3 regions of the uncultured Methylovirgula sp. genome follow, and region 2 is predicted to be linked to each of the others. Evidence: predicted binding sites of a transcription regulator. Region 2 holds the regulator's gene; each other region holds the start of a gene.

Region 1 (3,256 bases), on a different contig from region 2:
GGGCAGGGTGCCGCGCCCGATCGAGCCGAAGCCGATCATGACAATGGGGCCGGTAATCGTGCCGTGGATCGGCCAATTCTGCATCGTCAGTCTCCAGGATGAGGGGCGCAGCGCAAGGGTCGCGCGCCTTAAATGCGAGATGGCCGCGAAGGTCAAGAACATGCGGCGCCGGCGCGCAAGAAAAAGGCCTTCCACCGGGCGCGGCGAAAGGCCTTTTCTTTTCAGATTCGACGACGCGTTACAGGACGATGACCTTGGTGCCGATCGCAACGCGCTGGTAGAGATCCATCACGTCGCCGTTCATCATCCGAATGCAGCCCGAGGAGACCGCCTGCCCGATCGAATCAGGCTCGTTGGTCCCGTGAATCCGGTAAAGCGTGTCCTTGCCGTTCTCCCAGAGATAGAGCGCGCGGGCGCCGAGCGGGTTGCCGAGGCCACCGTCCATCTCCTCCGGCAGATCCGGCCGCCGCTGCAGCATGTCCGACGGCGGGAACCACTTCGGCCATTCCTGCTTGCTATGGACTTCGGCGACGCCCTTCCAGGCGAAGCCCTCGCGGCCGACGCCGATCCCATATTGCAGCGCTCTTCCGTTGCCCTCGATCAGATAGAGGTGCTTCGACGCGGTATCGACGATGATCGTGCCGGGTTTTTCCGAGCTCGGATAATCGACTTCCTGGCGCGTATGTTTGCCGACCGCGGCGGCATCGTCGTCAGGCGGCGGATTATAAGGCGCAGTATCCGGCGAGACATGCGGCGTCGGACTGGCATAGGCGCGCTGATCCGGAGGCACATAAGAATCCGGCGGCTCGGCTTGCGGCTCGCCGTAATTCTGCGGTTGGCCGCCGCCCGGATAGGGCGGGTAGGTATAATTCGGCGGATTGGCCTGATAGCCATTGTAATTGCGCCATTGCGCAGAAGCCGGCGCGCAAAAGGCGACAACGGCGGCGAGTGAGAAAAGCGCCACAACGCTTGATTTCATCATTGTGAAATTCATGGATCGACCCCACGGCCCCCTTCAAGCTGAATGATACCTAAAAAAGCGGCAAAATACCGAATGTGCCGGACCACACACGACACTTCCAACAACGCTATTTTCCAACGAAATAACGCTTGCGCGTAGCTTGCGCCATCGCCTCACCGGACTTTGAAGGCAGCCCGGGTCAAGCTGACCGCGCGAGCGTTAACAAAGCTTTAGCGGCGCTGGCACGGGCGCGCGAGAGGAGGTTTTTATGCCGTTTCGCTTGGCAAGGCTCTTGCCGCCGGCCAATCCTGTGTCACACTACCTTCGTGGATGCGTCTCCAGAAGGAGCAAGGCATGTCTTTGGAAAGCCATCTCGCTGAGCTTGAACGCCGTCACGAAGCCCTCGACCGCGATATCGCGCGCGAATGGGGCTATCCCTCCGTCGACGAAGTCAAACTGGCCGAGTTGAAGCGGCGTAAGCTGCAGCTCAAGGACGAAATTACCAAGTTGAAGGGCATCGAGAGAACCGAGACTTTGCATTAGAGCCCGGTTTAATCAAAAAACTGGTGTTCGGGCAGGAGTCGGGCGCGCCGCGCGCCCGGCTCGCGCCGCGTCATGGGTCTGAAAGGCGCTGGAAAACAGCGCACCGCATTGTGGCGGCGCCCCGGATCAGCTAGAAGTTCGCCGCGGTCGAGCTGATGCCCGGCCGGCGGCCCAATTTGCACCCGTAGCTCAGCTGGATAGAGCGCTGCCCTCCGAAGGCAGAGGTCACAAGTTCGAATCTTGTCGGGTGCGCCAATCAAATCAAAAGCTTATCTTGCTTGCCCTGACAGCGAATTTGCATCAGTGAGCCCATAGTAAGCACGGTCGGGCAATCACGTTCACCGCACTACCTAGTCTTTTCGGGCAGCGACGCGGCCCGACAGCCGGGGCGAAGCATCTTCGCTCATGCGGATGCCGACGCCACATGCGACCGATACATGTGATCGCTAAGCCGAAGCTCTGCGCGACGCGAAGCTGGCCGAGATGTTGGTTGGTGCCGGCGCGAAGCGCCGGCGGTCGACTGAGCGCGACGTGAAATCGTTCAGTGCACATTTCGCGATCTGCAGTTCGAACTCTTCACCGGCCGATCTTGGCTGAGCCGGGCGGCCTTTAGCGAAATTTACAAGGCGCGCGATGGCTTATCGAACCGCCATCTCTGTCGAATCGTCAGGAAGCGCGCAAGAAGGCAGCGTCAAGTTCGGGCGGAAGATGAACGATCGCCGCATCGGCGCCAGGCTCGTGGGTATGGACGGATCAATTCCTGCGCAATACCATGAGCAGGAGGTGATCTTCCGTGGCGCTAGCATTTGCGCGTCGCCAAGGCAGGCGATGAGGACGTTCGTTCGATGACGCTGCGCCGAGCGGGTTAGCCTTTCGATTTACCGCCCCTCGCAAGCGTGTCGATCTCGAGAGACCTGGTCATGACCGACAACAAGCCGGCTGCAGACGTTACCAAGGATTGGCAAGCAACGCAGAGCCAGAAGTCCTCCGCGATGCGCCTCCGCCTTTTCGCCGTGCTCTGCTGGATCGTCGCCATGGGTGGCGAGGTCGCTGGGATCTATTTGTTCTACCAGCGCAAGTTCGACCATGGGAACATGCCGCTACTGATCGGCATGCTGGTCGGGATCGCGGTCTTCGCAATCGCCGGCAACTTGCTATGGAAGGCGGCCAACAGGCACGATCCGGCCCGTGCATCCGATTCGGCCAGATTCTTCTTCCAAAACCAGCTCGGCGCGATCATCACGCTGATCGCCTTCCTCCCGCTGCTTTTCCTGATCTTGACCGACAAGAACATGGATCCGCAGACCAAGAAGATTGCCGGCGGCGTCGGCGCTGTGCTCGCCGTGCTCGCGACGCTGATCGGGGTCAGCTACCAACCCCCGTCGGTTGAGCAGTACACCCAGGACATGAACGCGTGCGCGACTCAAATTAAGACGGGGCTGCCGACTACCGCCTGTTCGCCCGACGTCGCCGCCCAGGCGAAGGAGATTGCCACGGACTCGGCCACAGTGGCCGCGGCGACGAAGGATACCGCGCACCCCGCCGGTCGGGATGTCGTCTATTGGATTGCGCCTGAAAACGGCGCCAAGAAGTCCGCGACGCCGCATGTCTTCCACCTCTGCGCAGGTGTGAGCCCGCTGAAAGGCAAGGCCGTGAACAGCGGCTCCGTGACCGAAGCCTATGCACAGAATGCCATCCGCATCACGAAGCAAATCGCGATGGAACAGAAGCAATGCGGGTTCACGGTTTCGC
Region 2 (3,256 bases):
GCTCGAAAGCGAGGTTGAAACGCGCATAGGTGGGCAGAAGCGACGAAGTCACGGCAAAAGCTCCAGCAAATAGCCCGGCAGCGGCGATTTTGCCCGCAGCCGGCACAGGGCGATCCCCCAACGAAAAGTGCCGCTCCGGCGGGAGCGGCAACAAGAAAATCTATTGTAGGGGGCACAGGCGCGGCGGTCAAATACTGCGCCGAGGACCCAACGGCCACGATTACCCCCGAGTCACAATGACGCGGCCTGTGGACCAACCCGATGGACTGTTGAAAACGCGGCCGCGCAAGACATGGCGACTCTTGCGCAAGATTCAACGGCTAGTGTAGCCTTTCAGACGTCGACTACGACATCTCGTGCGGCGGGCCATTCAAAATGCGTAACCTTTTATACGACGCCGGTTTTCCGGCGCAGCGTCGATTCCGGATTCCATCGATCGCGCCGCCGGCACCAGGTCGCGTCAGCCGCGTTCAGGCTAATTTTCCGATCCAAATCGAGGAGGACTGAATGTCCTGGACCGATGAACGGGTAGAGCTTCTACGCAAACTCTGGCTTGAAGGGCTCAGCGCCAGCCAAATCGCGCGCGAGCTTTCCAATGGCATCAGCCGCAATGCGGTGATCGGCAAGGTCCACCGGCTCGGCATGTCCGGGCGGGTCAAGGCCGCCGCCCCGGCTGTTGCCCGGCCACGGGTGAAGACGGCCCGGGCCGCCGCACATCAGCGCATGAGCGCCCCGATCGTGCGCGGCAATACGGCGCTCGCCATAAGATCACAACCGGTCGAAGCACTTTTGCCGACGCCCGAGGAAGACGTGGTGATCCCGATGTCGGAAATGGTCACGATCATGGATCTGAAGGAATCCATGTGCCGCTGGCCAATGGGCGATCCGGCCTCCGGCGAATTCCGTTTCTGCGGCGGCAAGAAGAACGCCAATCAGAGCGGCCCCTATTGCACCTATCACAGCCGCATCGCGTACCAGCCGGTCCAGGACCGGCGCCGTGAGCGGCGCTCGCAATCGGCCTAATCGGCCATCGGGGACTAGGCGAAGCAATCCGTTCCGGATTGCTTCATTGCCGATGCGTTGCACGCTGCCGCTCGCAGAGCGGGGCGATCATTCGTTCTTGCCGAAGGTCTCGTCGAAAGAATAGCCGGCGCCGCGGATCGTGCGGATCGGGTCGCGCTCGCCGGCAAGCGACAAGGCCTTGCGCAGGCGGCCGACATGAACATCGACGGTGCGCTCGTCGATCTCGGCGGAGAAGCCCCAGATCGAGTCGAGCAATTGCGACCGCGAGAAGACTCGGCCAGGCTTGCCCATCAGATATTCGAGCAGGCGAAATTCGGTCGGCCCGAGGTGAACGTTGCGATCGCCGCGGCTCACCCGCCAATTTTCCCGGTCAAGCGCCAGATCGCCGGCGACGAGCAGCGCCGCAACCCGATCCGGCCGCGCCCGCCGCAACAGAGCGCGCACGCGCGCCATCAATTCCGGCACGGAGAACGGCTTAACGATATAATCGTCCGCCCCGATCGAGAGGCCGCGCACCCGCTCGCTCTCGTCGCCGCGCGCCGTCAGCATGATGACCGGCAGGCTGCGCGTCGCGTCGCGCGCCCGCATACGGCGGCAGATTTCAAGGCCGGAGACGCCGGGTAGCATCCAATCGAGAATGACAAGATCGGGCGGCGATTCGACGAGCCGCAATTCCGCCTCGTCGCCGCGCTCGACACGCTCGACGACAAAGCCTTCGGCTTCGAGATTATAGCTGAGCAGCAGGCTCAGCGCCGCCTCGTCCTCGACGACGAGAATGCGCGGCGGCGCCACCGCCGCGGAATTCGGCCGCGGCGGCGCATTGCGGGCCTCCTGCGCGGGTCGGGAATCCGGAACAGAGATGATCTGGTTGTTCATCTATGGCTCACTTGGGAAGGGGCAAATAATCTGTTGCGGGTGAAGGGCCTTTCGGCCGGTCCATCGGCAGGGTTTCGCCCGTGACGAGATAAACCACCGTCTCCGCGATGTTGGTGGAATGGTCGCCGATCCGCTCGATGTTCTTCGAGCAGAATAAGAGGTGGGCGCAGAACGAGATATTGCGCGGGTCTTCCATCATGAAGGTCAGCAGGTCGCGGAAAACCGAATCTTCCAGCGCATCGAGCTCGACATCATGGGTCCAGACCATGCGCGCCCGCTCAACGTCGCGCAGCGCATAGGCATCGAGCGCGTCCTTCAACAACATGGCCGCCGCTTCGTGCATCGACTTCAAACCGACGATAGCGCGCGGCAAACGCGTCTCGCCGGAAAGTTTCAGCGCCCGCTTGGCGATGTTTTTGGCAAGGTCGCCGACGCGCTCGAGATCGCCCGAAATGCGGATCGCGGCAACGATCTCGCGCAAATCCGCGGCCAGCGGCTGGCGCTTGGCGATGGTCATGATGGCATGCTCTTCGACATCGCGCTGCAGCACGTCGAGCCGTACATCCATGGCAACGGTCGTGCGGGCGAGGTCCGAATCGAGCGATGCGAGCGCATCCATTGCATTGCTCAACATCTGCTCGGCAATGCCGCCCATTTCCGCAATCTTGCGGCCAAGGACTTCGAGCTCGTTGTCGTAAGCTTTGACGGTATGATCGGTCATTGCGAAAGGCCCTGAAATCGGAAACGTCAGCCGAAACGGCCGGTGACATAGTTCTGTGTCCGCTTCTGTTCGGGAGCGGTGAAAATCTGCGTCGTCGTGCCGAATTCGACCAGCTCACCGAGATACATGAACGCCGTATATTCCGAGACGCGAACCGCCTGCTGCATATTATGCGTGACGATGGCGATCGTATATTTCTCCTTGAGCTCGTCGATCAGTTCTTCGATTTTTGCTGTCGAAATCGGATCGAGCGCCGAGCAGGGCTCGTCGAAGAGAATCACTTCCGGCTGGATGGCGACCGTGCGGGCAATGCACAGGCGCTGCTGCTGGCCGCCGGAGAGCGACAGGCCGCTCGCCGTGAGTTTGTCTTTCACCTCGTCCCAAAGCGCCGCGCCGCGCAGCGCCGTCTCGACGCGGGCATCGAGATCGGCCCGCGACATACGCTCGTAAAGCTTCACGCCAAAAGCGATATTGTCATAGATCGACATCGGAAACGGCGTCGGCTTCTGGAACACCATGCCGACACGCGAGCGCAGCAGATTGAGATCCTGCCCCGGCGCCAGGATATTCTCGCCGTCGAGCAGCACCTCACCTTCGGCGTGCTGGCCCGGGTAAAGATCATACATCCGGTTCAAC
Region 3 (3,256 bases), on a different contig from region 2:
ATCGTGCCGGCGGCGGCGCTGTGAAAGCGGCGCAGCGCCGCATAGCTCACCCGCATCGGGATAGGCAGCCGCGCCGCGACATATTCCGGGAAGCGCGTGTGATAGCTCGTCGTGAAGGTGCGCCGGCCATGCAGGCAGGCGCGCCGCGTCGCGAGGCCGATCGGCCCTTCCGTCGCGATGTGGATGAAATCCGGATTGAAGTCGGCAATGAAGCCCGCAACCTTGCGCGGATAGGCGAGCGCCAGCCGGATCTCGCGATAGCCGGGCAGGGGCAGCGTCCAAAAATCCGTCGGCGTCAGAAACCGGACATTGACACCGAAGCTCGCCGCATGCGCGGCGATATTCTCGAGCGAGCGGACCACGCCATTGATCTGCGGCCCCCAGGCATCGGTGGCAATCAGAAGTTTGGTCACGCCGCCGTCGCCTCGATCTCAGGCTGCTGGGCCGCCGCGGCGAGCGCTTCCTTGGCTTCGCGCACTTTGTCGGCCCAATGGATAATCTCGAACCGGCCGTCGAAATGTTCAACCAGCGCGGTGCAGCTCTCGACCCAATCGCCGGTGTTCATGTAGCGCACGCCGAAGTCGTCATGGATGATGGCGTGGTGAATATGGCCGCAAATGACGCCATAGGCGTCGCGCCGCCGGGCCTCGCCCGAAAGCGCCGATTCGAACCGGCCGATATGGTTGACGGCGCTCTTCACCTTCAATTTCGCCCAGGACGACAGCGACCAATAATCGAGGCCGAGCCGGCGGCGGACCATATTGAGATAGGTGTTGATCCACAGCGCCAATTCGTAGGCTCCATCGCCGAGCACGGCAAGCCACGGCGCATGCCGGACGACGAGATCGAACTGGTCGCCGTGCATGACGAGGAAGCGCTTGCCGTCCGCCGCCTCGTGGATCGCGGTATCCATGACGTCGATACCGCCGAAATTATGCCCGACGTAATCACGCATGAATTCGTCGTGGTTACCAGGAATATAGGTGATCTTGACGCCTTTGTGGACGCGTTTCAACAGCTTGCGGACGACGTTATTGTGCGATTCCGGCCAATACCAGCCAGATTTCAGCCGCCAGCCGTCGATCACGTCACCGACAAGATAGATATGGTCCACGTCGCAATGCTTGAGGAAGTCGAGCAGGAGGCCTGCCTGGCAACCCTTTGTTCCCAAATGCAGATCGGACAGGAAAAGTGTCCGGACGGCGATGCTGTCGAGATGCTTTTTCGCCACGGTTCCGACTCCCGATGAGACATCATGTCCTTGGCCGAGTCGGGTGGCACTTTGATGACAGGGATGTGGTCCCCTCTCCCCGCCCGCGGGGAGAGGGCTAGGGTGAGGGGCTGGGGATTGGCTATAACGCCTTCCGCCGCTCGAGCACGGCGAGAATCGTCTCCAGGACAGCTTCGGTATTCTCGAAGACGTCGGTGTTTGTGACTCTTAGGACGCGATAATCGGCCTTCGCCAGATGGGCAGAGCGCCGAGCGTCCGCCGCAATCTCTTCCGGGGTGCCGTGTGTCGCGCCATCCACCTCGACGACCAAGTTTTCCTCCCGGCAAAGGAAATCGGCGAAATAAGGTCCGATTGGCGCTTGGCGAACAAATTTGAAGCCGCTTAGCCGGCGCGATCTGAGCTTCGCCCAAAGTTTTGCTTCTGCCGATGTTTGCGATCGGCGCAGTTGACGGGCTCGTCTGACCTCAGGGATTCGCAAACCGCGCATTGGCTCCTCCCTGCCCCTCACCCTAGCCCTCTCCCCGCAAGCGGGGAGAGGGGATCAGGGCAAAAGAAAAGCGCCGGACGGTTGCCCGTCCGGCGCTGAATTCAGGCTTTCAAGAGAGGCTTAGAAGAACCAAGCCGTGCCGAGCCAGAGGTCGTCTTCCTGCAGGTTCTGACCAAGCTGGTTGATCGTCCAGGTGTGGCCGAATTCCGCCTGCAGCGCCATCCAAGGCGTCAGCTGATAGCGCAGGAAGCCGATGATGCTTTCGTTGTCGTGCACCAAGGTCGGCGCAGCGCCAACGGTCCAATCGAAGCCCGTCGCCTGCAAGGCGCTCACGCCCCAGCTCGCGCCGAAGGTGAACTTATCCCAGGTGTAGGACGCCTGGGCATAACCGCCGTAGGACTTGCGGGCATTGCCGGCCAGATCGAAGCCATTGAAGAAGAAGCCCGTCGTGCCGAGGCCCTGGCCATAGTAGCCGTAGGCCACGAAGCTGAAGCCGTCGATGTCCAACTTGCCGAAGCCGTCGACGCCCCAGCTATTGGTCGTCGCTTCCAGCGGCATAGCGGCCAGCGACCCCGTCGCCGTATCGTTCTTGTGCTGCTGCCAGAGGGCATCACCCGACACGGTCAAAGCCGCGCCCGGCGCAATATTGCCCTTCCACTTGATCTGGCCCTGAACCATCGGCAGTTCCTGGCCGGTGAGGGTCGCAGAATAAGGCTGCAACGGGCCGACCAAGCCCCCGACGTTAACCGCGTTCAAAGGCGTCATGGCGCTGATCGACGCGGTGAAGCCGTTGAAGTCCGGCGTCGTATAGGTGATCTGCGGGATCCAGTCCGCATACACATAGCCGATGCCGATGCGGCCGAGCGACGTGTTGGCGGGCGACTGCGTCGTCAGCGGCGAGCCGAGGCCGAGCAGCGTCGCGTCGTTCAAGATGGCGTCCGAACCGAACAGGCCGAGATCGCGGCCGATCTTGACCGTGCCGAAGGTCGGCGTGCCGATCGTGCCGAAGACCTGACGAAGGTCGATGCCGGGGGTGCCGAGCGCAGCCGGTGCGCCAGGACCATTGGCGTTGGAGCCGCCGACCGGGGACACGTTGTTGCCGCCCGTATAGGCGCCGATGGTGAAGCCGAGATCGTAACCCATCTGGTTGGTGGCGATGCTCAGCACGACCGCGCTCGGCAGCAGGCCGGCCTGGATCGAATTATACGGCTGGTTCGGGCTGGCGGTAACGAGGCCGCCCGCAATCGGAGCCGTCGCCGACCCATGACGGTCAAAAGTTTCGTCCGCGCCGAACACGAGGTCGCCGGAGATTTTCACATCGATCGCGCCGACTTCACCTTCCTTGGTGACGAGGCCGGGGATGTGGAAGCCGATGCCCTTGTCGAGGCGGGTCAGGTAACGGTCGTCCGGAACGACGACGACGCCGTCTTTCGAATAATGACGGCCATAGGGGCGGGCCATGTCCGCCTTTTCCGCCGCATGGCGGGACTTCAGCTTGGAGTATTCGCCACGGGTCAGAACGCCCTTGGCGCGCAATT

Evidence for each region. Region 2 encodes PhoB, which activates phosphate uptake and scavenging genes when phosphate is short. Its sites were predicted from a motif close to TGTCATNNANCTGTCAT; they were not measured.
Region 1: a site for PhoB is predicted at 1,273-1,289, ahead of Q0025_RS02905 (DUF465 domain-containing protein). Genes of this name have one in related genera too.
Region 3: a site for PhoB is predicted at 1,275-1,291, ahead of Q0025_RS05930 (UDP-2,3-diacylglucosamine diphosphatase). Genes of this name have one in related genera too.

What each region holds. Positions count from the first base shown of each region.
Region 1 is NZ_CANSHK010000006.1:25,894-29,149, forward strand. Features, by position in the region: gene Q0025_RS02895 (saccharopine dehydrogenase C-terminal domain-containing protein) at 1-84, opposite strand, end outside; gene Q0025_RS02900 (L,D-transpeptidase) at 239-982, opposite strand; gene Q0025_RS02905 (DUF465 domain-containing protein) at 1,316-1,504, shown strand; tRNA gene Q0025_RS02910 (tRNA-Arg) at 1,683-1,759, shown strand; gene Q0025_RS02915 (hypothetical protein) at 2,425-3,256, shown strand, end outside; gene Q0025_RS02920 (cytochrome c) at 3,245-3,256, opposite strand, start outside.
Region 2 is NZ_CANSHK010000032.1:7,760-11,015, reverse strand. Features, by position in the region: gene Q0025_RS10545 (aspartate aminotransferase family protein) at 1-52, opposite strand, end outside; gene Q0025_RS10540 (GcrA family cell cycle regulator) at 508-1,023, shown strand; gene phoB (phosphate regulon transcriptional regulator PhoB) at 1,111-1,899, opposite strand; gene phoU (phosphate signaling complex protein PhoU) at 1,907-2,620, opposite strand; gene pstB (phosphate ABC transporter ATP-binding protein PstB) at 2,647-3,256, opposite strand, start outside.
Region 3 is NZ_CANSHK010000014.1:39,200-42,455, forward strand. Features, by position in the region: gene Q0025_RS05925 (glycosyltransferase family 1 protein) at 1-413, opposite strand, end outside; gene Q0025_RS05930 (UDP-2,3-diacylglucosamine diphosphatase) at 410-1,231, opposite strand; gene Q0025_RS05935 (DUF559 domain-containing protein) at 1,353-1,718, opposite strand; gene Q0025_RS05940 (porin) at 1,839-3,256, opposite strand, start outside.